Regions from separate parts of the Glutamicibacter ectropisis genome, predicted to be linked through region 3. Evidence: riboswitches for the same ligand, from Rfam matches in the RefSeq annotation. Region 3 holds a riboswitch; each other region holds the start of a gene.
The links. A riboswitch is a leader RNA that binds a small molecule or an ion and turns the genes downstream of it on or off. The one in region 3 is predicted to bind S-adenosylmethionine.
Positions count from the first base shown of each region.

Region 1: it holds a riboswitch for S-adenosylmethionine, as region 3 does, so the genes downstream of both, QMQ05_RS04245 (bifunctional o-acetylhomoserine/o-acetylserine sulfhydrylase) here and QMQ05_RS01650 (methionine ABC transporter ATP-binding protein) in region 3, are expected to answer to the same signal.
Region 2: it holds a riboswitch for S-adenosylmethionine, as region 3 does, so the genes downstream of both, QMQ05_RS01135 (hypothetical protein) here and QMQ05_RS01650 (methionine ABC transporter ATP-binding protein) in region 3, are expected to answer to the same signal.

Region 1 is NZ_CP125942.1:908,905-919,215, reverse strand. Features, by position in the region: gene QMQ05_RS04255 (SGNH/GDSL hydrolase family protein) at 1-222, shown strand, start outside; gene metX (homoserine O-acetyltransferase MetX) at 318-1,451, opposite strand; gene QMQ05_RS04245 (bifunctional o-acetylhomoserine/o-acetylserine sulfhydrylase) at 1,454-2,824, opposite strand; SAM riboswitch class IV at 2,913-3,033, opposite strand; gene QMQ05_RS04240 (VOC family protein) at 3,207-3,851, shown strand; gene QMQ05_RS04235 (CPBP family intramembrane glutamic endopeptidase) at 3,951-4,706, opposite strand; gene QMQ05_RS04230 (phosphotransferase family protein) at 4,768-5,613, shown strand; gene QMQ05_RS04225 (hypothetical protein) at 5,615-6,034, shown strand; gene tpx (thiol peroxidase) at 6,143-6,640, opposite strand; gene hutI (imidazolonepropionase) at 6,722-7,912, opposite strand; gene QMQ05_RS04210 (carbohydrate ABC transporter permease) at 8,068-9,015, opposite strand; gene QMQ05_RS04205 (carbohydrate ABC transporter permease) at 9,012-10,151, opposite strand; gene QMQ05_RS04200 (ABC transporter substrate-binding protein) at 10,220-10,311, opposite strand, start outside.
Region 2 is NZ_CP125942.1:228,244-238,554, reverse strand. Features, by position in the region: gene QMQ05_RS01160 (ammonium transporter) at 1-958, opposite strand, end outside; gene QMQ05_RS01155 (gamma-glutamyl-gamma-aminobutyrate hydrolase family protein) at 1,335-2,081, shown strand; gene QMQ05_RS01150 (TetR/AcrR family transcriptional regulator) at 2,122-2,655, shown strand; gene QMQ05_RS01145 (hypothetical protein) at 2,780-2,968, opposite strand; gene QMQ05_RS01140 (thymidine kinase) at 3,554-4,177, opposite strand; SAM riboswitch class IV at 4,356-4,501, shown strand; gene QMQ05_RS01135 (hypothetical protein) at 4,522-4,809, shown strand; gene QMQ05_RS01130 (amino acid permease) at 4,806-6,200, opposite strand; gene kynU (kynureninase) at 6,323-7,603, opposite strand; gene QMQ05_RS01120 (Lrp/AsnC family transcriptional regulator) at 7,708-8,193, shown strand; gene QMQ05_RS01115 (hypothetical protein) at 8,276-8,689, shown strand; gene QMQ05_RS01110 (sensor histidine kinase) at 8,682-10,130, shown strand; gene QMQ05_RS01105 (response regulator transcription factor) at 10,127-10,311, shown strand, end outside.
Region 3 is NZ_CP125942.1:350,989-361,299, reverse strand. Features, by position in the region: gene QMQ05_RS01690 (bifunctional metallophosphatase/5'-nucleotidase) at 1-2,276, shown strand, start outside; gene QMQ05_RS01685 (putative quinol monooxygenase) at 2,349-2,672, opposite strand; gene QMQ05_RS01680 (MmcQ/YjbR family DNA-binding protein) at 2,677-3,096, opposite strand; gene QMQ05_RS01675 (CoA-binding protein) at 3,108-3,524, opposite strand; gene QMQ05_RS01670 (NtaA/DmoA family FMN-dependent monooxygenase) at 3,630-5,048, opposite strand; gene QMQ05_RS01665 (acyl-CoA dehydrogenase family protein) at 5,051-6,268, opposite strand; gene QMQ05_RS01660 (MetQ/NlpA family ABC transporter substrate-binding protein) at 6,363-7,235, opposite strand; gene QMQ05_RS01655 (methionine ABC transporter permease) at 7,284-8,000, opposite strand; gene QMQ05_RS01650 (methionine ABC transporter ATP-binding protein) at 8,017-8,823, opposite strand; SAM riboswitch class I at 8,909-8,998, opposite strand; gene QMQ05_RS01645 (SDR family oxidoreductase) at 9,286-10,149, shown strand; gene QMQ05_RS01640 (MetQ/NlpA family ABC transporter substrate-binding protein) at 10,242-10,311, opposite strand, start outside.

The DNA.
Region 1 (10,311 bases), 560 kb from region 3:
TCGATCAATACCGAGGTGGAGCCGGTCATCGATGAGCGTAGCTGGCGCGAGGCACGCATCGAGGACCTGCAGTGGGCGCGCGAGCACCTGGCCCCGTGGGTATTGCGCCGACTGCGCCACCAGTCCTCCGGTGATGGGATCACCGCGAAACGCCCTTCGGCGACGCCGTTTACCGCGCCTAAGCCCAACGATTCTTTGGGTGCCGGCGACAGCGCGCAGTAGGTAGCGCGCGGTAGGTTGCGCGCATCAGGTTATTGAATAGCAAAAAGGGCAGTGACCACCGAAAACTGGTGGTTACTGCCCCTTTTGCTGTGCTATTAGTGGCTAAAGACCAGGGTGCGCAACACCGAGTCGAGCTGGCTGGCGTCGGTGAGAAAACCGTCGTGGCCGATCGGCGAATCGATGTAGTGCACCGGTGACTTGGTGGGCAAACTGGCGGCTAATTTCTCGGACTGCTCCGGGAAATACAGCCGGTCAGAACTCACCGCAGCCACCACCACATTCACCTGCTGCAACCGGGCCAGGGCCGCGCTCAACGATTCATGACCGCGTGCCACGTCGTGGCTCATCAACGCTTCGGTAAGCAACAGGTAGCTGTTAGCATCAAAACGGTTAGCCAATTTGGTGGCCTGGTGATCCAGGTAGCTTTCGACCTGGTAACGACCACGCGGGCCATCCAATTGTCCGGTAGGTTGCTCCCCTGGCTGTGGCTTGCGACCAAAGCGGGTCTCAAGTTCGGCCTCGGAACGGTAGGTGATGTGGGCCAGGCGCCGCGCCAAGCCCAGCCCGGCGTCAGGTCGTGCATCCTGGGTGTAGTAATCGCCACCGTGGAAGTGCGGATCAAGCCGGATGGCCTGGGTCTGTACCTGAGCGAAGGCGATCTGTTCGGCTGTGGCCTGCGCGCAGGAGGCCATCACCACCAGGTTCTTGACCTGCTCGGGAAACTCGACCGCGTATTCCAGGGCCCGCGCCCCACCCATCGAGCCACCAATTACCGCATGCCAGGTGCTAATTCCTAACTGCTTGGCCAAGCGCGCTTCGAGGCGCACCGAGTCCTTGATGGTCACGAAGGGGAAGCGTGAACCGTAGGGCACACCATGCTCATCCAGCGAGGACGGTCCGGTGGACCCATTGCAACCGCCGACCATATTCACCGCGAGCACAAAGTACTTGTTGGTATCGATGGTCGCCCCGGGGCCAACAAAGCCGTCCCACCAGCCGGCGGTGTGTGCATCGCCCTGGGCGACGTGGGCGTCGCCGGTCAGCGCGTGCATCACCAGGACCGCGTTGGTCCCGGCCGCGTCGAGGGTACCCCAGGTTTCGTAGGCCAGTTCCACTTCTGGCAGGTAGCCGCCAAATTCGAAGTGGTGCTCGCCGACGGCGCTTCGGCGCATCATGCCGTGCTGACCTTCGGCGAGCTGTGGTGTTGCGGTGGTCGCAATGGATGCCATGCTTAGAGAGTTTCCTGCAATTCCTTGTTTGGTTCTTCGTTCGATTCCTCGCCCTGGCCAAGGGCCGCAACAGCGTTGAAGCCTAGTTCCAGGTCGGCCAAGATGTCCTTGATGTTTTCCAGTCCGACGCTCAGGCGCACCAGGGACGGGCTCACGCCAGCGGCGATCTGCTCGGCCTCGGAGAGCTGGGCGTGGGTGGTGGAGGCCGGGTGGATGACCAGCGAGCGGACATCGCCGATATTGGCGACATTGGAGTGCAACTCCAGGGCGTCAACAAACGCCTGACCTGCCGCGGAGCCACCATCAAGTTCAAAGGCGATGACCGATCCGGCACCGTGCTGCGAGTACTTCTTGGCACGCTCAAACCACGGTGAGGATTCCAGGCCTGCATAGGCGACCTTTTGCACTTCGGCGCGAGCTTCCAGCCACTTGGCTACCGCCAGCGCATTTTCGCCGTGACGCTCAACGCGCAGGGACAGGGTTTCAAGTCCTTGGGCGATCAGGAAGGCGTTGAAGGGGGCGACCGCGGAGCCCAGATCGCGCAAAAGCTGCACCCTAGCCTTGAGGATGTAGGCGAGGTTGGCGCCGAGGATGCCGTTGACACCCAAGTCACGGGCGAAGACTAGGCCGTTGTAGGACTCGTCCGGGGTGTTGAAGCTTTCGAAGCGCTGCGGATCCTTGGCGAAGTCGAAGTTGCCCGAGTCCACGATCACTCCGGCGATCGCATTGCCGTGCCCACCGAGGAACTTGGTGGCCGAGTGGATCACGATGTCCGCACCAAACTCGATCGGGCGGATCAGGTAGGGTGTGGCCAGGGTGTTATCCACCAGCAGTGGCACACCATTTTCGTGGGCGATCGCGGAGATCGCTTCAATATCCAGCACGTCCTGACGTGGGTTGGAAATGGTTTCGCCGAAGAACGCCTTGGTGTTCTCGCGCACCGCATCACGCCAGTGATCCAGGTTATCCGGGTCGGCCACAAAGGTGACCTCAATGCCCAGGCGCTTCAGGGTGTGCTTGAGCAGGTTCTGAGTTCCGCCGTACAAGCTGGGGCTGGCCACAATGTGATCGCCGGCCTCGGCAAGGTTCAGGATCGCGAAGGTCGTGGCGGCCTGCCCCGAGGAGAGTAGTAGTGCACCCACGCCACCTTCCAGATCGGCGATCCGGGTTTCGACCGCATCGGTGGTGGGGTTACCGATGCGGGTGTAGATCGGCTCCAGTTCGGACAGCGCAAAACGGGCTGCGGCGCTTTCGGCGCTCGGGAAGACGAAGGATGTGGTCTGGAAAATCGGCAAGGCTCGGGCGCCGGTGGTGGGATCTGGGGTTTGGCCGGAGTGGATCTGACGGGTTTCAAATGACCAGTTGTTGCTCATGGTTTCCTCCAAAATAGTTGTATGACTTTGGGGGTAGACCACTGAGAAGACACCGATGGAAGTACCTCATCAAGAAGCCTTCCAGGGTTACCCGCGCTTGTCCTTAGCCGCCTTGCGCGTCTAAGGGCCAGGTCTTCACCCGGGGCACCCCACCGCGGCTGGAGGGTTGCCGCCCAGTAAGCCGGGGCTTGTTACTGGGACTCATGACCTGCCTCCAGTGTGCCTGAAAACCGAAGATCTTTGCAATGCGAGCGCCCCAAAATGGTCGTAATCGGTCATATTTCACACGGTGGGCCATTTTGTCGCAGAGAATTCGATGGCGGAAATTCGGATTAGGGTCGCCTAAGTAGAGACTGCGGTCACATATTGCCATGATTGGCACATGATGAGGCTAGATCACGTAAGTTATGCCTGTGGCCCAGATGGGCTGCTGCCAACCGCGCAAAGAATCTCCGAGTCACTCGGTTTGGAGTTCGTCAAGGGAGGCGTGCATCCCCGCTTCGGGACGCGCAATGTCATCTTCCCACTCAAGCATGGACAGTACCTCGAAGTGGTCGAGGTCCTGAATCACCCCGCCAGCGATAAGGCCCCCTTCGGCCAAGCAGTCAGGGCCCGTTCGGAGCTGGGCGGTGGCTGGATGGGCTGGTGCGTTTCGGTGGACGACCTGTCCAGCGCCGAAGACCGCCTGGGCCGCAAGGCTGTGCCGGGAAACCGCAAGTTCCCCGACGGCCGGGAGCTGACCTGGCAGCAGATCGGCATCAAGGGTTTGATCGCCGACCCACAGTGCCCGTACCTGATTTCTTGGGACGATGAAGCCAAGGACCTGCACCCATCCAAGGCGTTGGAACCAACCGGGGCGATCAGCGAAATCACCATCGCCGGTTCGCGAGATCGTGTGCTGGAATGGCTGGGTCAGCCAGAAAATGTTCACCTCGGCGCGGTGACCATGGCCTATCAGGCGCCCAATGGCACCCCGGGCATCATGTCGGTGACCTTTGAAACTGACAACGGGTCTGTTGTCTTGTAGTAGACTCGCAGCTGGCTCATGGTAGGCGGGGACAATGGCGTCCCCACCTACCAATTTTTTTATGCGCGTCTTTTGTTGCGCTATCTATCTTTTGTTGCGCTAGCCGCCAATGCCAATGGCCGGGCCGATCAGTGCATACCCGACAAAACCGATGGCGTCGAGCAAGAAGTGCGCGATCACCAGCGGCATCACCCGGCCATACTTGTGATAAACCCAACCGAAGACCACGCCCATGAGCATGTTCCCGATCATCGGCCCCACCCCCTGATAAAGGTGGTAGCTGCCGCGAATGAGGGCCGAGCAAATGATCGTGGTCCACAACCGAAGGTTCAGCTTTTTGGCATAGGTGAACAGGAAGCCAAGCATCAGCACTTCTTCGAGCACCGCGTGGCGTACGGCCGAAAGCAACAGCACCGGCACGCTCCACCAATAGTCCCCCAGATTGGCTGCGGACAGCGCCGTAGTCACGCCCAGCGCCCGGCCGGCCGCATACACCCCGAGGGTGCCAAGGCCCATGGCCAAGAAAAGCCCTGCGCCCAGCAGTGCGTCCTTGCCCCCAGAACGCAGGTCAAAACCTATCTCGCGCAGTCCTCGTCCGGTACTGCGTTTCATCAGGTAGACGGCCAGCACTACCGGCACCAGGGCAAAAAAGATGTCCAGCAGCTGGTAGGTGAAGTCGAAAAATTCGCGGGTGCTCAGCTGGTTATTCAGCGAGGTCGTTTGCTCGCGCAAGGGACCACGCGTGAGTTTGTCAGCAAAGCTCAGGATCGAATAGATCGCACTCTGCCCCAAAGACAGCGCTAAGACCAGAACAATCTCAACTTTTAGGATCTTCGAATTCACGTTCTCGATCATAGGCTGATTATGCTGTGTGCCAGCTGAGGTAGCCTGAAGATAGCGAACTAAAGGAGTATTTGTGAGCCGTCCCGCCACCGACGAAGAATTGCGCATCGCCCACCAATTACGCCCCGACCTTTCTTGGGAAGATGCCTCGGTGAACGAGGGTGGACAGTTCCACAAGGTGGTGATCGCCAATCCTCATTCGGTGATCCGCATGGCCCGCACCGTCCAAGCCACCGCAGACATGCCTCGTACGGTGAAATTACAGCAGCTGTTGGCCGATCAGCTGGACTACCAGATCCCGGTGGCGACCTCGCAGATTTTGCACGTGGATTCGCTGGCTTCCGTAGCAATGTCCTTCATCCCCGGTAGCGCCCATGAACCACATTTCGGGGATCCGAAAATCTTGGGCCAGGTGGTCAGGCATCTGGCCGATATTCCGCTGGAACCGATCAGTGATCATTTGACTGCGCCCTTTTCTTTCCGTGGCCCGTGGACCGAAGATCGCACGCAACAGTGCTTTGATGTCTTGCCCGATCAGCTGCGTGGCGCTGCAACCAGTCTGTGGGCCCAACTTGATGAGTTGGCTCAGGTACCACCGGGGCTGGTCCATGGTGATTTGGCCGGACACAATATGCACTGGGTGGATGAAGAACTAGTCGGCATCCTGGACTGGGATCTGGCCGCCGCTTGGGATCCTGCGCTGAACACCGCGTATTTGAGCCTGTGGCACGGTCTGGAAATGGCCGATCAGATCGCTCCGAACCCCGATGAAGCCCGTCGAGCGAAGATCTGGTTGGGCCTGATGAGTCTGGAGCGGCTCTCCGATACCCTTTCGCGCACCGACAATCCGAAGATCAATAAGCTGATGCGAAAAATTGGGCCGCGGATTTTGAATGCTGCGCAGGCGGTGAGGAGCTGACATGCGAACTACAACTATATTCTCAGGTGCCGGGCTGGCCATCTTGTCCCTAGTGCTGAGCGGATGCTCCGCCAATGAAGCTCCGGTATCGGCGGACGCCGTGCACCAAGAAAACGAGCTAGCTTCCATCTCAAGCGTCGTGACACAACAGAATCAGGAACTGTCCTTGGGTTTCCCGCTGGATGGCGGACAATATTCTTTGGCGCTGCAGTGTTCTGGCAAGCACAGCTCTTCCACCGTCACGTGGAGCAGTAGTCATGGCTCGGATCAAGGAACAGTCGATCTGACCTGCGCACCCGAGGCGAGAGTAGTCCACCAAGAAATGACCCTGGACGGGTATTCAGCGTCGCTCAGTTTTATTGCTCACGACCTGCAAGGCCAGACTTTGCATGTCTCGGTCGCGGCGGTCGCTGACGCATAACTACTTGGCTGACAGTTAGCTGTCATCATTCGTCGGGACAGCAAAAGGCCCATCCAAGCGCGACGCTCGGATGGGCCTTCATACGCATCAGTGCTGATGCAAGTTTGCTTAGCTCAGGGCTGCAACAGCTGCATCGTAGTCTGGCTCGGTGCCGATCTCTGGAACGATCTGGTTGTAGATAACCTTGCCGTCCTCGTCTAAGACAACTACCGAACGAGCGAGCAGACCAGCCAGAGGTCCGTCGATCTGGGTTACACCGTACTGCGAACCGAAGTCCGAACGGAACACCGAAGCAGCGGTGACGTTCTCGATGTTTTCTGCTCCGCAGAAGCGGCCCAGAGCGAATGGCAGGTCGGCGGAAACGCACACGACGGTGGTGTTTTCCAGGCCGGCAGCCAGTTCGTTGAAGCGACGAACGCTGGCAGCGCAGACGCCGGTATCAACCGATGGGAAGATGTTCAGCACAACACGACGGCCAGCCAGCGACTCGCTGGTCACATCCGCAAGGTCGGTGTCGGTGAGGGTGAATGATGGAGCCTGCGAGCCTACGGCTGGCAGTTCACCAATGGTCTGTACGGGAGTTCCCCTAAAAGCAGTATTAGCCATGGTTCTTGTCTATCACGAATGGCTATTTGACTGCCAGATTTTCGCCGAACCGACCGGAAGAAGTCGCTGTGTAAAGTGCCATCAGTTCATTAGCTGGCCAGCGCGATAAACACTATGGGTCAGATTCATTCCTGGGCGGTAGGCCAAGTGCGCAGCCACCGGAGCGTCAAGAACGTGCAGATCCGCGCGTTTGCCCACTTCGATGGAGCCCACCAGATCCTGCACTCCCAAGGCCAGCGCTCCCCCATAGGTGGCGGCCTCAATGGCTTCGGACAGGGACAGATTCATCTGTAGCACCGCGGTGGCCACACAGAAGTTCATGTTGCTGGTGTAGCTGGTGCCCGGATTGCAGTTACTCGCCAGAGCGATGGGTACCCCGGCATCGAGCAGTTCGCGCCCTGGCGCTAGTGGCTGCCTGGTAGATAAGTCGCATGCCGGCAGACAGGTAGCCACGGTTCCCACTTGGCCGGTGCGTGTCTGAGGATCCCACGTGCCCCAACTACCGGCGAGCGCCTGGATGTCCGAGTCTTCAAGGTAGTTCACGTGGTCTACCGAGTGGCTGCCAAATTCAACGGCAAGCTTCACGCCAGGACCAGGGCCGAGCTGGTTTCCGTGGACCTTGGTTGCCAGATTTTTTTCTTGTGCAGCTTGCAGAACCCGGCGGGTCTGCTCCTGTGTGAAGGCTCCGCGTTCGCAGAAGACATCGACAAAATCTACGTATTGGGCCACCGCATCCAGCATGGGGCCAGCGACCAGATCGGTGTACTCGTCGGCATCGATTCCGGCGGGAACCAGGTGGGCGCCCAAGAACGTCAAGGTATCAACCAGTGAGCGGCCTAGCTGTGCGTGGCGGGTCTCCTCCATAAGTTCCAGTCCGTAACCGGTCTTGGTTTCCATCCAGGTGGTTCCCATGGACAGTGCTTCAGCCCGGCGGGCAGTAACGAGGTTCGTGAGTTGTTCATCGCTGAGGCTTCTGGTGGCAGAGGTGGTCACCGCGATGCCGCCAGCGGCATAGGATTCGCCGGCCATGCGGGCGACGAACTCTTCTGCGCGGTCTCCGCCAAAGATCAGGTGGCTATGTGAGTCGACCCAGCCGGGCAACACGGTCTTGCCTTTAAGGTCGTGTACGGTGTCGGCTGCTGGAGCGTCATTTGCGGCACCTACCCATTGGATTTTGTCCTCAGCGATGAGCACCGCGGCGTTCTCCATTACGGTGCCAGCGGCATCTACCGTCACCAATTGCGCGATATTCGTCAGCAAAGTTGTAGCCATCTGGCGACCTTTCTTTCCCTAGCCTGGTCCTTGTCCTGAGCCTACTTGTCTGGCTTGTACTTGTGGGGCCACGCCAAGGATTCAGATCCGGGATTTCAGACAGCAAGAGGGCCCCGGAACAATTCCGAGGCCCTGAATACTGCGGTAAGTTGTGGCTACCCTTTGGTAGCACCGGCAAGCAGGCCACGAACGAAGTAGCGCTGCAAGGCGAAGAACACTACCAGTGGAATGATCATCGAAATGAACGCACCCGCAGTGAGCAGCTCCCAAGATTGCCCGTAGGTTCCTGAAAGGTCCTGAAGTGCTTTGGTGATCGGCAGCCCACCACCGGAGGTGAACACCGTGGCCACCAAAAGGTCATTCCACACCCAGAGGAACTGGAAAATACCGAAGGAAGCGATCGCCGGCATCGATAGTGGCAGAACAATGCGTGAGAAGATCTTCCCGTGCCCAGCACCGTCGACACGAGCCGCTTCGATCACTTCGTCCGGGATCTGTGAGATGAAGTTGTGCAACATGAAAATCGCCAAGGGAAGTGCAAAGATCGTGTGCGCGATCCATACCTTCGCATAGGCGCCATCCAGTCCATTGACCCCGAGCCCCGGCAGGATATACAGCCCACCAATCTTCACCCCATCGGAGAAGAGCTGGAGTAGCGGCACCAACGCCATCTGGATCGGAACAATCTGTAGGGCGAACACCAAAACGAAGAGGGTATTTCGTCCCTTAAAGTTGATCCAAGCAAAGGCGTAGGCAGCCAGGCTGGCAAGAATAATCGGCACGATTGCCGCCGGAATAGTGATGACCAGCGAGTTCACAAAGGCCTTGGACAGCGGCAGGCTATCGCCCGAAGAAAAGGCCTGCACATAGTTATCCAGCGTGAATGAGGGATTAGATAGAGCCGTCCACCAACCCGTGGTCTTGATGTCATCCGCCTGCCTGAAGGATGAGACAAACAGCCCAAAGGTGGGGATGGTCCACACCAATGCAATGATGAACGCTGCCACGGTGGCCCCACGCGAGGTGGTTGCTCGACGCAGCTTTCCACTGGTTTTTTCGGTGGCCCTAAAAAGCCGTTGGGAGGATTCGCGCATGCTGCTCATCGGATTCCCCCTTGCTTTTTATGCTGACGAACGTTGTAGGTGATGATCGGCAACACCAGAATGAACAAGATTACTGCCAAGGCCGAGCTGTAACCGGTGCGAGCACCGAGCTGGAACTGACGTACCATCTCGAAGGCCAAAACCGTGGTGTCTGAACGACCGCCGGTCATCGATGAAACGATGTCGAAGACCTTGAGGGATGCAATGGAAATGGTGGTGAGTACGACAATCACCGAGGAACGAATTCCTGGCAGAGTGACATTGGCAAAGCGTTGCCACGCCGTGGCCCCATCCAGCTCGGCAGCTTCGAGTTGTTCGGCCGGGATGCCCTTGATGGCCGCGGAGAGAATGACCATGGCAAACCCCGCCTGGGTCCAGATCAGAATGATGACCAGGAACAGGGTATTCCACGGTTCAAGGCCCAGCCAGTCCACTGGTTTGGCGCCGAAAGCGGTGATGATCGCGTTGAGCACACCGATCTGCTCGCCCTGTCGAACGTCGTAGAAAAATTTGAAGATGATCGATGCGCCGACGAAAGAAATTGCCATGGGCATGAACACCAGAAGTTTGAAGAACTTCTCGCCGCGAGACCTGTCAATAAACACCGCGTAGGCCAGGCCAATGATGGTGGATACTGCCGGCGCCACCAAGACCCAAACCAAGGTATTGAGCAGAGCGGTCACCCCGTCGGGGCTAGTGAAGACCCAGATAAAGTTCCCCAGACCGACAAAACCGGACCCATCGTTGGCCATGAAGGCGCTGACCGCGGTTCTCAGGGAGGGATAGATCAGGCCGATCGCCAGCAGTAGCAGCGCGGGGGCCAAAAATCCGGTGAGCTGCAGTAGCGAGCCGGCGCCGTCACGGGAACGGCGATCGACAAGAAACACTATGCCCCCGAGCACAGCAGCGATCACTGCCACCCACATCACCGAGTTATACAGTCCGAGGAACAACAGGATGACTACCGGGACTAGTACCGCGCTGAGAAGCCGCAGGATGGTATATCCACGACCGCCCTTGGTTGCCACTTCGACAAAGCCTAAGATCATGGCGATCAATAGTGCGAAGGCCATCAGGACCAGTGGTATTTGGATCAACGGTGGCACAGAGGCCAGCCACTGGAATAATTCAGACATAAACTCGGGCTCCTACCATCACGTCAACGGCCGGGAATCCCGGCCGTTGACGATGCACTTCGTGATGACTAGGAGTCATAACCGGACTGAATATTTTCAAGCACTTCCTTGGTGGACTTGCCATCGATCCAATCGACCAGACCCTTCCAGAACGAGTCCG
Region 2 (10,311 bases), 120 kb from region 3:
GCACTGCAAAGACATCCAGCGAGTCATCAATCTGGTGACGACGCTTCCAAGTAATGGCCCACGCAGCCGCAGCTGCGGCAAGGAAGCCCACCATCAGAGCCCCGATCGGCCCTACCGCGTCGGCTACCGGGGTGATGCCAACCATTCCGGCGATAGCACCGGTACCCAAACCCAGCATGGTGGCATGCCCATCACGAATACGTTCAATCGTGATGAACCCCAGCATGCCACCACACAGGGCCAGCAAAGTGGTGAGAATGACGTACTGAGCCATGAAGTTCGCGCCACCGGCGGTGCCGCCGTTGAACCCCATCCAACCAGTAGCGATCAAACCCACGCCGATCATCATGAGCGGCAAGTTATGTGGACGTCCTGGGCTCATCTTGCGCTTGCCCAAGACCACGGCCAGTGCCAAGCCTGCAGCACCAGCGTTCATGTGTACCGCGGTGCCACCAGCGAAGTCGTGGAAGCCCAACTTGTTGCGCATCCAGCCACCCACCGTGCCAGTTTCTGGATTATCAAGTGCGAAGACCCAGTGTCCCAGTGGGCAGTAGACCAGGATGATCCACAAAGCCACGAAGACCAGCCACGCGCCGAACTTCATACGGCCGGCAGCGCCGGAGGCCACCAGTGCCACGGAAATGGCGGCGAAGAGAATGTAGAACGCACCCCAGAAGGTTCCGCCTGCATCATCGTCGGTCATGAAGTCGGAGAAGAAAGAGTACTCGAAGGGATTACCGATGATGCCTGCGCCCCCAAGCGAATCACCGAGCACCAATCCGTGGCCGATAACGACGTAGACAACGCCGGTCACAGCCAGTGCACTGAGCACCATCAGCATCATGTTGAGGACGTTGCGTCCGTTAAGCATGCCACCGTAGAGCATTGCCAGTCCTGGGAACATCAGCAGGACCATGGCGAATGCCGCCAGGAGCCATGCCATGTCAGCGGCTTCCATGATGGGCGCCCCTTTCGAAGTTTGTGTTTGCGAGCAACATCAAACTATCGACGCAACATTCCGCTTCGCTTTCCGATCCGTTTCCAATAAGCAACGCAATGTTTCATTTCACAGGCCAAATATCGCTCGTGTGAATTCTTTGTAAAAGGCCGGTCATCAGCTGACTTATTGTTGGCCAAACAAGCCACCACCGATAATCTGAATGGCAATTATTAGGTTCCGACGTGGCTTTATTAGCGAGTCGCTATAGATGAACTTGTAGAAATAAGTAGGAAACATCTCTGATTCAACTCAGAAATCCGAACCCCATAGGATGAGTCATATCAACCTTCACGGGTCAGTTCTTCAGACCCGAATGCAACAGTTGGAGCTGGTCTTGGCACCTTTAGAATTCACGGTCCTGCACATTCGCGAGTCCCGTGCCCACAACCCACAATTCCAGAATGAACTTGATGAGCTCAACGAGAATACGATCGGTCAGATCATCGATGCCGGACACAATGCATCGCTGATTCCGTGCAATGATTTGAGTATCGAGCAGATGCTCCAAATTGTGGATGCTTCAGATGCTGTGCTGATCATGGGCGGGGAAGATGTTGAACCATCACTTTATGCAGGTTCCTTGTCCTACCCTGGCGCGGGCCATCACGAGGTAGCTTCGGACCGAAACCAGATAGCCGCCATTCAACATGCCATCACGACCAAGACCCCACTGCTTGGAATTTGTCGTGGCCTGCAACTGATCAACGTTGCATTGGGCGGCACCCTGATCCAGCATCTAGATAATGCCGATGCCCATCGCGGCACAGGCAACGATCCCTTTATGGATACCCGGTTCGATTCGATCACTGCCGAGCTTGCAGAGGACCTGTCGGCTAAGGAGAGCCACAAGTGCACGCACCACCAGGCAATTCATGAGCTGGGTGAGGGTCTGCAGATCGCGGCCATGTCCACCGATGACATCATTGAAGCCGTCGTTCACGAGTCTGCGCCGGTCACGGGCGTGCAATGGCATCCAGAACACCCACTCACTGCCTCCACTCAGCTCCGAACGCTGATCAACCGGCTACAGGGACAGTGCACGCAAATTTCAGGATCAGTTTCAGAACTCATCAACGGCTAACAACAAGAGAGTTAATGCGCCTGAGGCTAGACTTGTTTATATGGCATTGACTCAGTTAACGGTCGTGGATACCGCGGTCGACATCCTGCAACAGTTCGGGTTAGCTGACTTGTCGATGCGTCGCTTGGCCAAGGAACTTGATGTTCAAGTTGGTGCTCTTTACTGGCATGTGAAGAATAAGCAGGAATTGCTCGCCCAGGTGGCAGCCAAGCTACTGAACACCCCGCAGCTCTCGGTCAAAGCCGAAGAATTCAACGCACCTGCTGACGCCATCCTTCAGCTAGCCCGAAATTTGTACCTAGCATTGTTGCCTATCCAGGACAGCCCCGAAGTCATTGAGGTTGCCACGGCCATGCAGGCCACCGAGTTGGCCCCGGTACTGCAATTGCGTGAGCTACTGGAAGCTGCCGGGCTGTCTTCCGAGAATGCTCGCCACGGTCAGCAACTCCTGCTCAACCACATTCTGGGCTCTGTCGCCTTCCGTCAGAACCTAGTGCAATTGGATGTTGATTCACCGATATCCGACGGATTCGACTGGGCTCTACAACGTGCTGTTGCTGGACTGGTTAACTAACAAATCAGTTACGCGGTCTCGACGACTGCCGCCGTACAAGGGGTTTCGCTATCTCAAGCATCCGCGATGAGCTAGCTGTATCGAACATCGAACGAATAATCCAAGGGTGATTCCACCACTCGGGTCACTCGTTCAGCGCTCCAAGGGCAAAAACCACAAAGAAAAATGCGCAGATCCAGAAGGCTACAAGCGCCCAATTGCCAAAGAACTTGTCCTCTTTGGAACCGGTTTTCTTTCTGTCCTGACGTTCCCATTCGAATACACCGATGAACAATAGGGCCAAGATCAAACTAATTACTGAAGCTGCGATCAATTTTTGGTTTCCTTCGACTTATTCACGGTTCTAATGATTGGTTTGCGGTGAGCTGCATCAGGAAGTTATTAGTCCTGGCACCCCTCAAGGGCTACGCGGGTCATCGTTTTTGGGCACACGGAATGAGACCAGTCCCTGGAACCGAATTTGTCGTACTCGCCGTTGACGAAAATCTCAACACCGTCGGAATTCGTACTCGTACGGTAAAACACTATGATCGGCTCCCCTTCAGTAGTTGGCGATGAAACAGCCAACTCGACATTGCGCTTACCTACTGCAGCGTCCATGCAGTCAAGAGCTTCAGCCGCTATCTGTTCCCCCTGAGTAAGGGTTAGTTCGCCACAAGAATCACGTGGAACATCATCGTGGAAAGCCGACGGCGCCCGATCGGAATTTCTGGATCTTTCGAATATATCTTGAGATCCGTGCTGTCCATCCGGCATCAATCCCGCGCATGCAGAAAGCATCAGCAAGGCTATAGCGGCCATAGATAACCCAACCGGAATCCTCATGTACCGAGTCTGGCACACGATTCGTCATTAGGTAATCGATGTGATCGATTCGTGACTTGGGGATAATAGCGAACTAGCTCAGTTTTCCGCCGGAAGCTTCGAGGTAGCACGAGGCGCACAGCGATTCGTACCAAACGTCTTCGCCATCGATGGCAACCTGATCACCATCAAAAACTACGGTGTCACCAATCCGCCGGGTATTAAACATGGCCTTGCGTCCGCACCGGCAAATGGTCTTCAGCTCTTCCAAAGAGTGGGAAAGCTCCATTAGACGAGCTGAACCAGGGAATGCGTGCGTGCGGAAATCTGTGCGGATTCCGTAGGCCAGCACCGGCACGTTATCCAATACGGCGATGCGCAAAAGATCATCGACCTGCTCGCGGGTCAGGAATTGCGCTTCATCCACCAAAAGGCACGCCACAGGTGGTGCATCCACGTGAGTCACTAGCGCTTCTGGGTCATCTCCCGAACTTTGTACGGCGAATTGCTCGCGAACGTTATCCTCGGGGCTGATGGTGAAATCGACAATACGCTCGATCCCCAGCCGTGAAACAATCGAGTTTTCACCCTTGGTATCAATGCCGGGTTTAGCCAAAAGGATTCGCTGGCCACGTTCTTCATAGTTAAAAGCAGCCTGAAGCAAACTCGTGGACTTGCCAGAGTTCATTGCACCGTAGCGGAAATACAATTTGGCCACTATCGCTCCTTGAAGAATCTTTGCGTCAGCCAACTAGTTGGCACCCTACGATCTTAGTGCCGGTGCAGTTTCTCCTCTGCCAACCAACGCCGGGTAACACTAAGCAAAGATGAACTCACATTGCATGACATAGGAAAAACGTTGAGCCCCCATCAAAGTTTTTGTAGCATGAAATCAACTTCACGAGTTCTGATCGCTGACACCACCAAATGGTGGTTTCAGCAAAGCTCCGACTGATCAGACACCAACCCCACAGTTGTACGGCGGGTGGTTCGGATGAAGAAGCGGCCTCGGATGCAAGAGCGTCACAGGCAAGAACAACAAGTGAAAAGGTCCTAGCTGCCATGCAAAGCTCTACCCAAGAACCACTAGCACTCCCCCAAAATTCTGCACGCTTCAGCTCAGACTGGATCAGCGCACGCTTTTGGAAAGATCGCACCACCGGTCAATTGACCATTGCAGCTGACGGACAGCTGTGGAATCTAGAACCAGAACAGCCAGAACTGTTGGATAAGGTTTTAGATCCGGCAACCGTCAACGACGCAGAATTCAACGCACACCTGAAAATCCTGTTGGTTCCTCGGGCCCACGAAATTGCTGGAACGTCCTTCTTCCGATTACGCCACCCCTAAACGGTGTCCTTGCCAGAGTGCTGCTTCTTGGTAGCGAAAACCAGCCAGTACAGTAGCGACATCACTGCAACGAAGGGCACTCCGAAAATCAGCGTGTACTTGAATTGAGGTACAAAGAATGAGGTCACCAGCAGCGCGGCAAGCAGGAGCGCTCCAACAATTGATGCTGCTGGATACCCGAATAGCTTGAATTCTAGGCTCTCGTGATCCTGCTTTACTTTGCGCCTGAAAGACACATGGGTCAACAAGATCATGAGCCAGGTAGCCAAGGCGCCAAAGGTTGCTAGGGATAGCATGATGCCAAACCCGCCCTCAGGCACCAGCGCGTAAACAATCGCAGCCACGGCGATACCTCCGGCGGACATCCATACCGCATGGACCGGTGCTCCTGCGCGGTTAGTTCGATGTGCCATGTGTGGTGCGTGACCTGCATCAGCCAGGGAATGCAGCATCCGAGTAGCGGCATACAGCTGGGCATTCATGGCCGATAGCGCAGCAATGATCAATACAAAATTCAGCACTGAATCAGCAAAAGGAATACCTACCTGGGACATCACGGTCACAAAAGGTGAACCGCCGGAGATCAATTCGCTGGTTGGAGCTACAGCCAGGATCAGCGCCATGGTGAATACGTAAAACAGCAAGAGTCTCAGGAAAGAAACCTTGAAGGCCTTGCGCACCGCAAGTTTCGGATTATGGGCTTCAGCAGCTGCGATCGAGATGGCCTCAATGCCCATATAAGAGAAGATCGCTACGATCACCGCACTCCACGTACCGAATAGTCCGTTGGCGAAGAAACCACCCTCTGCGCTGTAGTTATGCACCCCAAACTGATCGTGCGGATTGTGGAAGACCAGCCACAGCGCAATGATAATGAAGGCAAGAACCGCAAAAACCTTGATCGCCGAGAACCAGTATTCCGTGGTTCCGAAAACTTTCACGCTGGAAAAATTCACTGCCAGAAGGACGGCAGAGAAAATGCCCACCCACCAAAGGCCCGAAATTTGTGGGAACCAATACTGCATGTATTCGCCCACCGCACTGACTTCGGTACCTACCGCAAAAATCAGCGCCGACCAATAAAGATACTTGGTGAGGTAACCGGCAAAGCGACCAAGATAACGTTCGGCGTAAACGCCGAAAGATCCCGCCACCGGTTGTTTGACCGTCATCTCGGCGAGCGCACCCATCACCAGTAACGCCACCACGCCACCGATCACGTAACTGAGGATGACCGATGGCCCTGCCATCATGATGGCCAGCTTACTGCCAGCAAAAAGTCCGGTGCCGATGGCACTGCCCAGGGCGATCATGGACATCTGTGCCGGAGTCAGTGTTTTCTTCAGGCCCGACCCGACGTCAGTGGCGCGTACCGGCTGTTTGCCCAACAATATTCCCCTAAACCTCATACGAACAGCACGGCATCAAAACATGCCGTGCTGCGTATAAGCGTACTCTGGCCACATCAGACCAGAGGTGACGCTATTGGTAGGGTTTGTTTCTGTTTTACCGGTTAGGTCACGGCATTTCGTACGGAGTACTCTTCACGTTGCCACGCGTTGGTGTGCAGAATTTCACGCAGTTTCTCCACTGCATCCCAGATATCGGTGCGGGTGAGGTACAGCGGGGTGATGCCAAAGCGCAGGACTTCCGGTTCGCGGTAATCGCCAATCACGCCCTGGTCGATCAAGGCCGCGATGATTTCGTAACCGTGCTCATGGCGGAAGCTCACATGGCTGCCTCGTGCTGCGTGCTCACGCGGTGTCACCAGTTCTAGCCCATAGCCGTCGCACCGCGTCTCCACTAGTTCAATGAACAGGTCTACTAGTTCCAGGGACTTGGCGCGCACCTGAGCCATATCTGCCTCTAACGCGATATCCAGTCCCACCTCCACCATGGACAGGGAAGTCATGGGCTGAGTACCGCACATGAATCGGCGGATATCGTTGGCCGGGGTATAGCTCTGCGACATTTCGAATGGCTTGTTGTGCGACCACCATCCCGAAAGTGGCTGCCAGAAGCGTTCGTGATGACGCTCGTTGACCCAGATGAAGGCCGGTGAGCCTGGTCCACCATTCAGGTACTTGTAGGTGCAGCCCACGGCATAGTCTGCATTGGCTGCATTCAGGTCGACCGGTACTGCCCCGGCGGCATGAGCCAGATCCCAGATCACCAGTGCACCAGCATCGTGGATTGCTGCGGTGATTTCATCCATGTTCCACATGGAACCGGTCCGGTAGTTCACATGTGACAGCGCGACGACGGCTACGCTGTCATCCAAGGCTTCGCGAAGTGAAGCTTCGTCGTCAATCAGCTTTACTTCGTAGTCGACGCCGGTTTCCGTTGACAACGAGTTGACCAGATCGGCCAATCCCTCAGCAATGTAAATGTCGGTAGGGAAATTATCGCGTTCGGTCAGGATCACTCGACGATTCGGGCCATCGGCCTTTTGCGTGCGCAATGCTGAAGCCAAGGCTTTGAAGAGGTTCAGCGTGGTGGTGTCGGTAATGGCGGTTTCATTCGGTTTTCCACCCAGTAAGCGACCGAGTTTATCGCCCAGCTTCAGTGGCAATTCAAACCAGCCGGCGGTGTTCCACGAACGGATTAGTCCCTGTCCCCATTCTTCGCTCACTACTTGGGCTGCGCGTTTGGCGGCACCCTTCGGTAGAGCTCCGAGCGAGTTCCCGTCAAGGTAAATGGTGTCCTCGGGCAGAATGAACCGATCTGCAAAAGCGGTCAAGGGATCGGCCTGATCCAACTGGGCCAAGGATTGACGAGTCAGTTCGGTAGACATTTTGCTCCTAAGATTTCAGTTCTCCACGCTGTAGTCAGCGTAGAATCAAATACAAAACCAAGCGAGCAAATCTGAACTTACTTAAAGAATGAGGTGAAATTTTCGTGGAAAATTCTCTCTGGGAAGTGCAAGGCGATGCCGTTCCGAATCCAATTCGCGTTGATGACACTGACCTAGCGATCCTCTCAGAACTGAGCAAGGACGGCAGAATCCCGAACAATGTTCTCGCGAGCAAAGTCGGCGTCGCGCCATCCACCTGTCTAGGGCGCGTCAAGGCTCTTCACACCGCCGGAGTCATCACCGGTTATCACGCGGCCATCAATGAGAAACTGCTCGGTGTGTCGGTTAATGCGATGGTTTCTATATTGGTCTCGCCTTCTGCACGTGACCGTCTGCTCGCTTCAGCAAAGTCTCTGCAGCAACTTCCAGAGGTCAAAGAAGTCTTCGTACTCGGCGGATCACCTGATTTGTTGGTCCGGGTAGCCACCAGAAGCATCGAAGATCTACGCACATTTGTTGCTACCCACTTGGGGGCCAACCGGGCGTTCTCTTCAACCCAAACGGCAATCATTTTTGAGCATCTGAGCTAAGCGCTTGCTCTAAATTTGGCTCCACACGTTCCGACTCGCGTCTCTCATCTGGATCTCATGTGTATCCGGAACAATGAGAAGCATGGGAAAGGAAACATTGCGCCGCGTTATGGCTTCACTGGCTGTCATAGCGGTCCTCTGTTTAGCCGTGGTCGGAGTCAGCCGTGTCTTAGGTGGTCCCTCGGATCAAGATCTTGGTGAGGGGTTTACTTTCAAAGAAGTTCCGCCCTCTCCGACCAGCGGTATACCTAATCGGCCGACACAGTCACCAAGTACCTCGGGATCCAAAACTGCAGAAGCAACTGCTAGCCCGACCCCCGCTGAAGAAACCAGCACTCCGCCAAAAACAGCAACGCCAACACCGTCGCGCACTGCCCCACCTAAAAAGACCGTCACTCCGTTGCCACCCTCGGGTACTCATACCTACGATGACGACGATGATGATGATGAGCTTGATGACGATGATGAGGCCGACGAACTAGATGACGATGACTAAGGCGCCCGAGCGGCGGTGGTCAATTCGTGCTCGAGTGCTCACCGGAATGCTGCTTCTGGTCGGTTTGGCGCTGGTGGCTGCCGGTACTGCCAGCTTTGCAGTACAACGACTCGAACTCAGTGAAAGGCTGGACGAGTCCCTTTCTCGTTCCGTTAAAGAATTCAAGGTACTCACGGAAACCGGAGTTGATCCCCAAACTACAAAGTCTTTTACCCATGCCGAAGACTTGTTGTATATCGCCATGCAACGCACCCTGCCCTCCCCAAAGCAAGGCATGCTCGCCTTAGTGGGTGACAAGGTACGGTGGACCGCGCCGGATATCGTAGGCACCAGGTTAGAAGACGATCCGGAATTCACCGCGTGGGCTTTCCAAGTTCAAGACAGTAATCGTATCCGTATCGGCACGGTAAAAACTGAGGTCACCACCTACCGCGCAGTGGTAGTTCCGGTGAGCTTACCCGCCGACCATGAGCGTGGCTCCTTCGTCTTGGCGTATGACTACTCTGCCGAGGCAGTCGCCAATGACCGGAACTTCATGATCTATATTGCCGTCGGAGCCTCGGTCATGCTCGTGGCGGCCCTGGCAGCATGGCTGATTGTGGGCAGAATGTTGGAGCCGATCCGCAAACTGCAAACTACGGCGCAACAGATCTCCGAGACCGACGTTTCGCAACGCATTGAAGTCTCCGGAAACGACGAATTCGCTGATCTGACTGTGACGGTTAATGAAATGTTGGATCGTCTCGACGGTGCCTTAAGTTCTCAACGTCAGTTGCTAGACGATGTGGGGCATGAGCTTCGCACACCAGTGACCATCATTAATGGCCACCTAGAGCTGATGGATCCTCATGACCCTCAGGATGTGCAGCAGAGCCGAGATATCGCAATGGACGAGTTGAACCGGATGTCTGTACTGATCAATGATCTGGTGACTCTTGCCAAGTCCAACCGCACGGATTTCCTACAGACTGAACCAGTCCAGGTGGGCAAGCTTCTTGACGACATCCTGGATAAGGCACGTGGTCTGGGACAACGTCAGTGGCGCATTGACTACCGAGCCGAAGCAACCGTCAGGTTGGATCCCATGCGCCTGACCCAGGCCATGTTGCAGCTCTGCGCCAATGCCGTGAAATTCTCTGAAGATGAAAGCCGCATTGCTTTGGGCAACGAGATTCTACGCGACGCTAATGGGGAGACGACCCTACGTTGGTGGGTTGCTGATGCCGGCGCAGGGATCCACTCAGATGACCTCGACCGCATCTTTGAGCGCTTTGGACGAGGACAGAATTCGGCGCGCTCTTCCGGTTCCGGACTGGGCCTGGCCATTGTGCAGGCCATCGCAGAGACGCACGGAGGACGTGTCTGGGTAAGCTCGGAACCCGATCAAGGTTCCACGTTCTACATTGATTTGCCACTAGCAACGGGAAGCAAGGAAGCATGAGCCAAATATTAATCGTAGAAGATGAACCTCGTATTAGCTCTTTCGTAGCCAAAGGCCTGCGTGCTGCTGGGTTGACTTCTTCCATCGCTGAAAGTGGCCACGATGGGTTCACTCAAGCTCTCAATGGGGAACACGAGTTAATCATCTTGGATCTGGGTTTACCAGATGAAGACGGTTTCTC
Region 3 (10,311 bases):
TCAGCCTCGCCTCCTTGGCTACGCTCTCACTGGCGGCCACCGGCGCCACCATGGCTCAGGCAACGCCTACCGCCGAGCCCACTAGCACTACTTCCCCAGCTGCAGCAGATTCAGTGACCCTGGATCTTGTCGGCATTAATGACTTCCACGGTCGCATTGCCGCGGATCGATCATCAGCTGGCGCAGCCGTTCTGGCCGGTGCAGTTGACCAGTTGCGCTCCGAGAATGAAAACACGCTGTTCCTCTCGGCCGGCGATAATATCGGTGCTTCGACCTTTGCTTCCGCTTCTCAAGAGGATGCTCCAACCATCGATGCACTCGGCGCAGCTGGCCTCGATGTTTCGGTCGTAGGTAACCACGAGTTCGATAAGGGCTTCGACGACCTGACCTCTCGGGTCATCGACCGCTACGCTTCAGCCACCGGCCAGGCCGGTGAAGATTTTGCACTAGGCGCCAACGTCTACAAGGCAGGCACCAAAACTCCTGCACTCAAGGAGTACGCAATTCGTGAAGTCGGCGGACTCTCCGTAGGCTTTATCGGCACCGTCACCGAAGACGTTCCATCCTTGGTCTCCCCTAGCGGAATCTCCGGTTTGGACTTCGGTAGTGAAGTTGAGGCTGCAAATCGCGTGGCAGATCAGCTCAGCGACGGCGACGACTCAAACGGCGAAGCCGATGTCATCGTACTGCTCACCCACAATGGCTCAGCCAGCACCGACTGCTCAGCCATCGCATCAGAAACCACCGCTTACGGCGACTTGATTCGCAAGGCCAGCGGTAACATCGACGCGATCTTCTCCGGTCACACCCACTCTACTTACGACTGCGCTATTGCCGGTCCTGACGGCGAGCGCCCAGTGATCCAGTCGCATCAGTACGGAACCACCCTGGGCAAGGTTAGCCTCGAAGTTGACCCAAGCACTGGTGATGTCATTCAGGCTTCCAGCGAGCGCCTGCCACTTGCTAACGAATCAGCAGACGGCGAGTGGACCGCGAATTACGAAGCAAACCCAACCGTGGCAAAGATTGTCGATGAGGCTGAAAAAGAAGCCGAAGTTGTCGGCAGCGTCAAGGTTGGCGAGATCTCCGAAGATATCTTGCGCGGTGGCGACACCCCAGGTTCTGACCGTGGTGTTGAATCGACCCTGGGCAATACCGTCGCAGATATCCACCTGTGGGCAACCTCCAATGAAGACTTCGCTGGCGAACCAGCTCAGATTGCGTTCATGAACGCCGGCGGCCTGCGCGCTGACCTGCTCTACGGCGAAGATGGAACGGTCACTTATCAGTCTGCAGCAGAGGTCCAGCCTTTCGCTAACACGCTGATCACTTTCAACCTCACCGGCGCCCAGATCCGCGAAGCACTTGAGCAGCAGTGGCAGCCAGCAGGTTCGGAGCGTAGCAAGCTACAGCTTGGTGTTTCTGAAGGCCTGTCCTACACCTACATCGACGATGCACCAGCGGGTAAGCACATTCAGGAGATCACCTTCAACGGTGAGCCGTTGGATGAGTCAGCTACCTTCCGCGTTGCTGCCAATGCCTTCTTGGCTACCGGTGGCGATAACTTCACCGCCTTTGGTGAGGGCACCGACCACACCGATTCGGGTCAGGTTGACCTGGATGCGACCGTGAACTTCTTCAAGGCTCACGACGTAGTCTCACCATCCCCACTGGGTCGCGCAATCGTTGCCGGCACTGACTGGGCCACCGTAGAACTGGATGCCACTGAGGTCAAGGCCGGCGATACCGTGGGTGTCACGGTTTCCGGTTTGGAAGAAGGAGCACAGATTTCGGCTTCCGCATTTGACGGCGCAGTTGAGGTCACCGACGTGCCTGCAGCAGATGCTTCGGGCACCACGACCTTCCAGCTACCAGTGGATAGCTCGGTAGAGCCTGGTGACTACCAGCTGGTGATCTCGCAGGTACAGCGCGAAGATATTGCCACGGACTTCTCGGTTATCGCCGCTGATTCTGAGGAACCAGTTCCATCGCCTACCGAAGACGATCAGTCGCCATCCGCTGAGCCTTCTGAGTCGGAGTCCGAGTCAGAATCCCCAGCACCAACCACTGATTCGGATCCAAGCACCTCCCCGACTGCAGATTCTGACGATGATTCAAAGGACAATTCCTCAGATGATTCGAAGCAGCAGGATAACGAAAACTTGGCAGACACCGGTTTCAGCGCCAGCTGGATCGGTATCGCTGCAGGCATCGTTGTTCTCGCCGGAATCGTCTTGCTTCTGATTCGCCGTTTCGGCAACAAGGCCGGTCACTAGCCTGAGGGCATGAAATAAAGGAAGGAACCGTGAGAATTTTCTCGCGGTTCCTTCCTTTATTTGCGTTGGATACTAGTCGATCACGAGCTCGCCCATGGTGTCCCAGTCTTCGCCGTCCACCTTGCGTGAGACGATCTTCGGGGTGGAAACCAACAACGGACGCATGGATTCAATACCAGCGGCGAAGTGTGCGGAGTTTACGTGGGCAGCAGCTGCCTCGTCATCGCGGAAGGCTTCAACGAGTACGAACTCATTAGGGTCTTCCACGCTCACGGACCAATCGAACCAGAGGTTCCCTTCTTCGGCACGGGTGGCCTGGGTGAACTCTGCAACGTGGTCCATGAAGTTTTCGGTGTTTTCTGGCTTTACCTGATATTTAACAACGATGAAGTACATGCTTCTAGTCTAGGACGGCTTGGCTAATAGTGTCTTGCAAACGAATGTATTCTTTATCCCGTCGAGGCATGCCCTCAACCACAAGATCATAAGAATCTTCAACCAGCTCTCGCAGAAAATCCTGGTCGAGTCCCGCACGGATCGAGTTCCAGTGCTTTTTGTTCATGTGATAACCCGGCGTGATTTCCGGATGTTCGCTACGCTGCTGATCTGCCAATGCTGGTTCACACTTCAGATTAAGAACCAGCTCGCCTCGAACATTCATGAGTAGGCCGAACATCTTGGACTTGCTCTTGTCCTTACCGTGGACCTTAAAGACTGTACTCTCTGGTCCGAAAGGATAATCTGCAAAAGAGCAGGGCATACTCAAGCACAATTGTGCCCATTGTTGCTCTAGTGTTTCTTGGCTGTCGTGGTTAGTCATGCTCGCCTCGGTTACCGAAATGGGTATTCAATTTTCGGGCAGGTATTCATCACTACATCCAACCCAGCGTCTTTGGCACGTTGCGCGGCTTCCTGATCGATGACGCCCAATTGCATCCACACTGCCTTGGCCCCAATGTTGATGGCTTGATCAACAATGTCGCCAACTTTTGAAGAATTCACAAAACAGTCAACCACATCGATGGGACCAGGAATGTCGGCCAACTGCGCGTACCCCTGCTCCCCCATGACACTCTGCGCATCCAGTGACACCGGAATGATCTGCATGGAGAGTTCGTCACGGAGGAATCGGGCAATACTCGGTGCCACACGCATTGGATTATTGGTCAGGCCCACTACGGCCCAACGCCCCGGGGTGATCAAAAGACGACGAATCACCTGCGGATCATTGACGTGATTGTTCTCCATGCTCGACACCTTACCCGGATTTAGACCCCGATGGATTGCTCGCGCAGGAGCTGCTAAGGGCGGTGGAGGTCACTGACCTCCACCGCCCTTATCAAAATCGGTTCACTAGCTTTGCAGTTGAGCCGCGGCCTCAGTATTCGCTGCGCTCAGCTGAGAAAAAGCACCCCGGTATTGGGACGCCGGATGATTCTCTGGCAGGTAATCCCCTCGCCCAAAGACCTTCTGACGCAGGCTTCCCTGCTCGTATTCGCTTTGCGCCAGCCCACGGCGACGCAGTTCTGGAAGTACACCCTCGATGAAGTTGTCATAAGATCCTGGCAACACGTGATTCATGATGTTCAAGCCATCAATTCCCGCATCCTGCCACTGTTCTAATTCATCTACGATGCTTTCCGGGGTACCCACGATCTGTTGAGCTTTCGCGCGATAGTGGGCCAGATCCTTCAGCGTCGGGTTGCCGCCAGGGACCGAAGCCTTAACAGCTTCAAGTACACCCTGAGCACCCTCGGTGTGAATCTGCCCCAATGGGGTATCTAGATCCAAGCCACCAAGATCAACACCCAGCCCACCACCGATGTGCGCAATAATCGCATCCAGGTCCAGATATTCGTCGTATTCTGCCTCCAACGCCTTAGCTTCAGCCTCGGTGGATCCCACGACAAAGGACAAACCAGCAAAGACCTTGATGTCTTCACGGTTGCGTCCCGCGGCAGCTAGGTTCTCGATCAGCTGCGCATTCTTCTTGGCAACATACTGTGCATGCGGAGCAAAGAGGAAAGTCGCCTCGGCATGGGTTGCCGCGAATTGCGAACCACGTGCCGAAGAGCCTGCTTGGAAGAGGAACGGAGTACGTTGCGCGCTAGGTAGAGCAAGGTGTGGCCCGTCGATGGAATAGAAGTCCCCACGATGGTTGATCTTATTGACCTTGCTCGGATCCGCATAAACACCAGACTGTTTATCTGCAAGCAGGGCGTCGTCTTCCCACGACCCTTCCCAAAGTTTGTAAGCGGCTTCAACATATTCTTCGGCCCAACCATAACGATCATCGTGGGCAACTAAGTCTTTGCCACCAAAATTACGGTGAGCGTTTTCCAGCACGCTGGTGACGATATTCCATGCCACACGACCCTGTGACAGGTGATCGAGGGTAGAAATCTGTCGTGCAAACTGGAATGGGTGGCTCTGAATGACGGAGCTGGTCATGGCCAATCCAATGTCCTTGGTTCCAGCCGCCAGTGCGGATAGCAGGACCAGCGGGTCATGGCTAGGAACCTGTAATCCCTTGCGCACATGCGAGGCCCAACCACCTTCATGGTCTCCATACAGGCCAACAACATCGGCAAAGAACAACGCATCAAATTTTGCGTCTTCTAGTTTTTTCGCCAGATCCACCCACAAGCCCAGTTCATTAAAACGGTGCTGTTGGGCTTCGGGATGACGCCACATTCCGCCAAGGATATGGCTAGAGGTGTTCATCAAGAATGCTGAGAGCAGCAAACGTGGACGTTCTTGGAAAGTTGCCATGATTATTTGCCTGCCTTCGCTTCACCGATGGAATTCAGTCCTGTCGGGATGGTGCCGTTGATGAAGTAGTCACCCACGGAGCGAGCTTTGAAAGCCACCGGGTTGTGGGTGGCGACCGTTCGTGCGTTGCGCCAGAACCGGTCCAATGATTTCGAGGTTGACACCGCTGAAGCTCCGGTGACGTCAAATAGCTCACTGGTAGCATCCAAGATCAACTTGGGCGTAGCCACGTGGGCTTGCTGGACTGCGAGCTCTGCCCGCAAATAAGCGGCGTCCGGGTCCAGTCCCAGCTGCGGATCAAGGGCCGCATCAAGTTCGCGGGCAGCGGTGATAACGATGGATTCGGCGGCGAAGACGTTCGCAGCTAGACGCCCTACCAGTTCTTGAATCTGCGGGTCATCTTTGAACAGAGAACCTGAACCGGTGTTAAACGTGCGGGTTCTCTGCGCAACAATACTTGCCGCTTCATTTCGGGCTGCCTTGCCGATGCCGACCAGCACCGAAAGCAGGCACAGTTGGAAGAAGGCAGGTTCAAGGGTGGATGCGACCTTGCGCTGAATAATGTTCTCTGACTCCACCGGCACATCGGTGAAAATGGCGGTTCCGGTACCGGTCAGTGGCTGACCAAAACCGTCCCAGTCATCAAGAATCTGCACCCCTGGGGCATTGCGGTCAACGATCGCGTACTGGCGACCTTCAACGCCTTCGGTCGTTGCCATCACCACGACCCAGTCAGCAAAAATCGAGCCGGTGGTGTAGTACTTTTCGCCACGCAGAACCCAGCCGTCGTCCGTCTTCACCAGCTTGGTATTGGTGGTGCCCAAGGCATTGCCACCACGTTCAGTCGCAGCATTACCGAAGATCTGTCCTTGCAGCACTTTCGGGAACCAGCGATCCTGGAATTCTTGTGGCTGCAGGGAGATCGTTTCAACAAAGGAGAAGTGACTACGCAACAGGTGGGCAACGTTTGAATCTGCCGCAGCAAGCTCAATGAGCGAACGGAATAGGTGCTCGTGGCTGATCGGGGTTCCACCATGGCTTTCTGGCACTCGCAGGGTCGTGAATCCTGCCTCTTTAAGCCACTGCACCTGTTCGAAGGGCAGAATGCGGTTTTGTTCGCGTTCGCGGGCGCCTTCAGCAATCTTGGCGAAGACTGAACCGAAGCGATCTAGAAGTTCCTGATATCGGCTTTCGGTTGCTGCCGTAGCAATAGTCGTCATTGGTTCTCCTTACAGGGCGTCACTATTCGAGTAAAAGGACAAGGAAAGCGGCTGCCCCACGACACTAAATATCTGTGTCATGGGGCCAAGCCAATTACTTGTTCCAGGTCGCGAAATCCGCTTCTAGGTCGCGATCCCACGGGGTGCCCAAAGCGCCATCAAGGTAGTTTGCATACCATTCACGCACCTCATCAGAGTGGTACGCCTCTTCAAGGGCTTTACCCTTTTCGGTGTCGGTGAATCCGGGCTTTGCACCGATGATGTTGATGTAAGGAAGGGCGTCTTCTTCCTCTTCGAACAGCAACGCGTCACTGGGGTTGAGCCCAATTTCGGCTCCAAGGCGGGCGAAGAGGAATCCTGCGTCTACGTCGGGGAGAGTCTTGGACAATGACTGCTGATCTACTTCAACAAATTTGAAGTTCTTCGGGTTCTCCAGAATGTCATTCTGCGACAAGTGGATCACGCTCTTGCCCTCGGTCACTTTCAACACCCCAGCTTTGTCCAGCAAAGCCAAAGCGCGGCCGTTGTTTGCAGTGTCAACTGGCAGGGCGATGGTGGCACCATCGGGCAAGTCTTTGATGTCATCGTATTTCTTCGAGTAGACGCCTGCTGGTGAGCTGTACATGTAGAAGGCAGGCTCCACATCCACGTTCTGGTCCTTCTTGAACTGTTCAAGGTAGGCGCCGTGCTGGAAGAAGTTGGCATCGTATTCGCCGTTGGACACTACGTGGTTTGGCTGCACGATGTCGGTGACGTAAGTGGCTTCAAGAGTCCAGCCCTTTTCTGCCAGAAGCTTCTGCGCGATTTTGGTTGGTTCCTGCGACGGGGCGGACTCGGTAACAATAACCTTGATGGTCTTGTCGTCTGAGCCAGCGGCTTGGCCACCAGCAAGGCCGCAAGATGTCAGCGCCAGGATTGCCGCGGAGCCGGCAGTGAAGCTTAAGAAGGTACGACGAGATAGTGCCATGGTGTTTGTCCTTTGATGATGAGTTGCGAGTTGAATAAGATTTGGTGTTTAGCGCTTGTCAGCGGCGCGCGATAGCCGGGTGCCAATGAATTGCACAGCATGAACCAGCAAGATCATCAGAACAATAGCCAGCAACATGACTCCGGTTTCGTATCGGTAGTAGCCGTAGCGGATGGCGAAGTCACCGATACCACCACCACCGACCAGACCGGCCATGGCTGAGTACGAGATGAAGCTGACGGTCATGATGGTGATGGAAGACAGCAACGCAGGTTTAGCTTCAACCAAGAGCACTTCCCGGATGATCTGACCTCGGCTCGCGCCCATCGCCTGAGCTGCTTCAACCACGCCGTTGCCCAACTGGCTAATGTTCTGTTCAACAAAGCGAGCGAAATATGGGATCGCGTTGATGGTCAGTGGCACGATCACCGCAGCCGTACCAATAGTTGTGCCCACCACAAATCGGGTGAACGGAATGATAGCAATGAGCAGGATGAGGAAAGGGAAGGAACGGATCGTATTGACTAGCCCGTCAACGATTCGGTGCACACGTGGTCGTGGACGCAAACCGTTGGGAGACATTGAATAGAGCCAGATGCCCAGTGGGGTTCCCAAGAGAATGGCTATAGGGATCGCCACCAACAACATCGCGAAAGTCTGAGCCATAGCCACCCAGATTTCTGGGGCTAGTTCGACGATCCGGTCAAAATTGAAAGTTGCTGCGCTGCCGTTGCTCGTGGCTAGCACTACTGAAGTGAAGTTCATTGGTAATCCAGGTTCTCTATACGCGCGCTACGTCGGCAACGAGGTTTGGGGTCTGCTTGGGTGCTCGATTGAGCGTGATTTCATCGCTGATGAGATAGCGGCCGATAGGCGTAATTGGTTCGAAGCTTGGTTCTTGCAGTGAGCTCAAAGCAAACTCTTCAACTACTGCCCCGTCTTCCATCACCGAGACGTTATCGGCAATAGCCTTAATGACGTTCATCTCGTGGGTCACGATGACAGTGGTGATGCCAAGGCTGGCATTGATATCGCTCAGGTACTGCAGCACCGAGGTAGTGGTTCGTGGATCCACGGCGCTAGTTGGCTCGTCGCACAATAGGACCTTAGGTTCGGTGACCAGCGCACGAGCAATGGAAATACGTTGTTTCTGCCCGCCAGAGAGCTGGCCCGGATAGGCGCTAGCTTTATCTGCGAGATCCACAATTGCTAGCGCTTCAAGTGCACGTTCGCGGCGTTCCTTCTTAGGCACACCAGCGAATTTCAGGTTCAGCTCCACATTCTGTTGTGCAGTGCGATTATTCAGCAGGTTAAAGTGCTGGAAGATCATGCCTATTTCATGTCGTTGCTTGCGTAGCTCGCTTTCGCTCAGACCGGTAAGTTCGACGCCATCAACAAAGACCTGCCCCGAGGTGGGGCGCTGCAATAAATTGATGTTGCGTAGCAACGTGGATTTGCCGGCCCCGGAAAAACCGATAATGCCGTGAATGCTTCCAGCCTTAATTTCTAGAGAGACATCTTTGACGGCAGTGAACTGGTCTTGGCCTTTGCCGAAGGTTGTTGTTAGGTTCTCAAGACGAATCATCATCGCTCCTTTAGTGCTTGGTTATGCGGAGCGCACTTCGCTAACAAATATCTGTCTTGACAGATTTTTTGTACGGCGAAGTGAAGGTACTCCATCGGTCCTGGCTGTAGCACCGCTCCCTGTCGGGTGGTTGCTGCGACGTCGTTGAGCCAGATCTCTCAGTCGCTCTGGATGGTGTGGTGTTCGGATGTACCGCCCGAACAATTCAAGTTTGTCTTCCAAGGCCACGGCCCGACAAAAGTTACGTTAATCAGCGTCATCAAGACATAAATCAGCGGGCCAAGCATGAGATTGGGGCAATATTCCACGTAATGATCCGACACATTTCTCAGCTCTTACGCTTTAAGACGCGAAAGCTTGAGATTTCAGTGAGCTATGAATTTAATGCCACGACGAAATATAGTTCGGGAATTCTGCAGTGACTGCGTCGGTTGTAATGGATTGCAGTTTAAACGAGAGGACAAGATGAATATTGCAATTGCCGGAGCCACCGGACAGCTAGGTCAGTTAGTTATCGACGCATTGCTGAAGCGCGGCGCCGATCCAGCACAGCTCATCGCCATTGGTCGTTCCCCAGAGAAGTTAGAGCCGCTGGCCGGCAAGGGTCTTCAGACTCGCGTCGCTGACTACAACGCGGAAGCCAGCTTGGTGACCGCTTTGGAAGGTGTCGATAAGTTGCTGTTGATTTCCGGCAGCGAAGTGGGTCAGCGGACCACGCAGCATGAAAATGTCATCACTGCTGCCCAACGTGTCAACGTAAAGCTCATCGCCTATACCTCCATTGCCAATGCCCTGACCGGCAACATGAAACTGGCGCAGGAACATATCGCCACCGAACACCTGCTGGCAGGATCAGGTATCGACTATGTCCTGCTACGCAATGGCTGGTACACGGAAAACTACACTGATCAGCTACTGGGTTACTTGAACAGTGGTGTTGTTCTCGGTGCTGCCGGCGATGGCAAAATCAGTGCTGCTACCCGCGCGGACTATGCCGAGGCAGCAGCTGCAGTCTTACTTTCGGATTCGGATCAGGCAGGAAAAATCTACGAGTTGGGCGGTGACAAGCCTTTCACCTTGAGTCAGTTGGCCGGTGCCGTCGGCGCTGCAGCAGGCCAGGATGTCACCTATCAGGAAATGGATCCTGCCAAGCTAGTGGAGATCTACACTGATTCGGGTGTTCCAGCCATTTTTGCTGACATCTTGGTAGATACTGATCTGCGTATTCGTGAAGGTGCTCTAGAAGTGAACTCCGGGGATTTGGCAAAGCTCATCGGTCGCGCACCAACTTCGCTTGGCAAAGCCATCAAGGATGCGCTCGCTGCCTAAAACGCGAAAACCATAACAGCCTAAGAGGCAACCAGCATGAAAAGAATTTCTTGCTGGTTGCCTCTAGCTTTTCTCCACGTAAAGGCCTGGTTCTAGCTATCAGAAACCTTGGTGAGGACGCCTTGGACCAGTGGGTCATCTGTCGTCTCCAAATATTCCTGC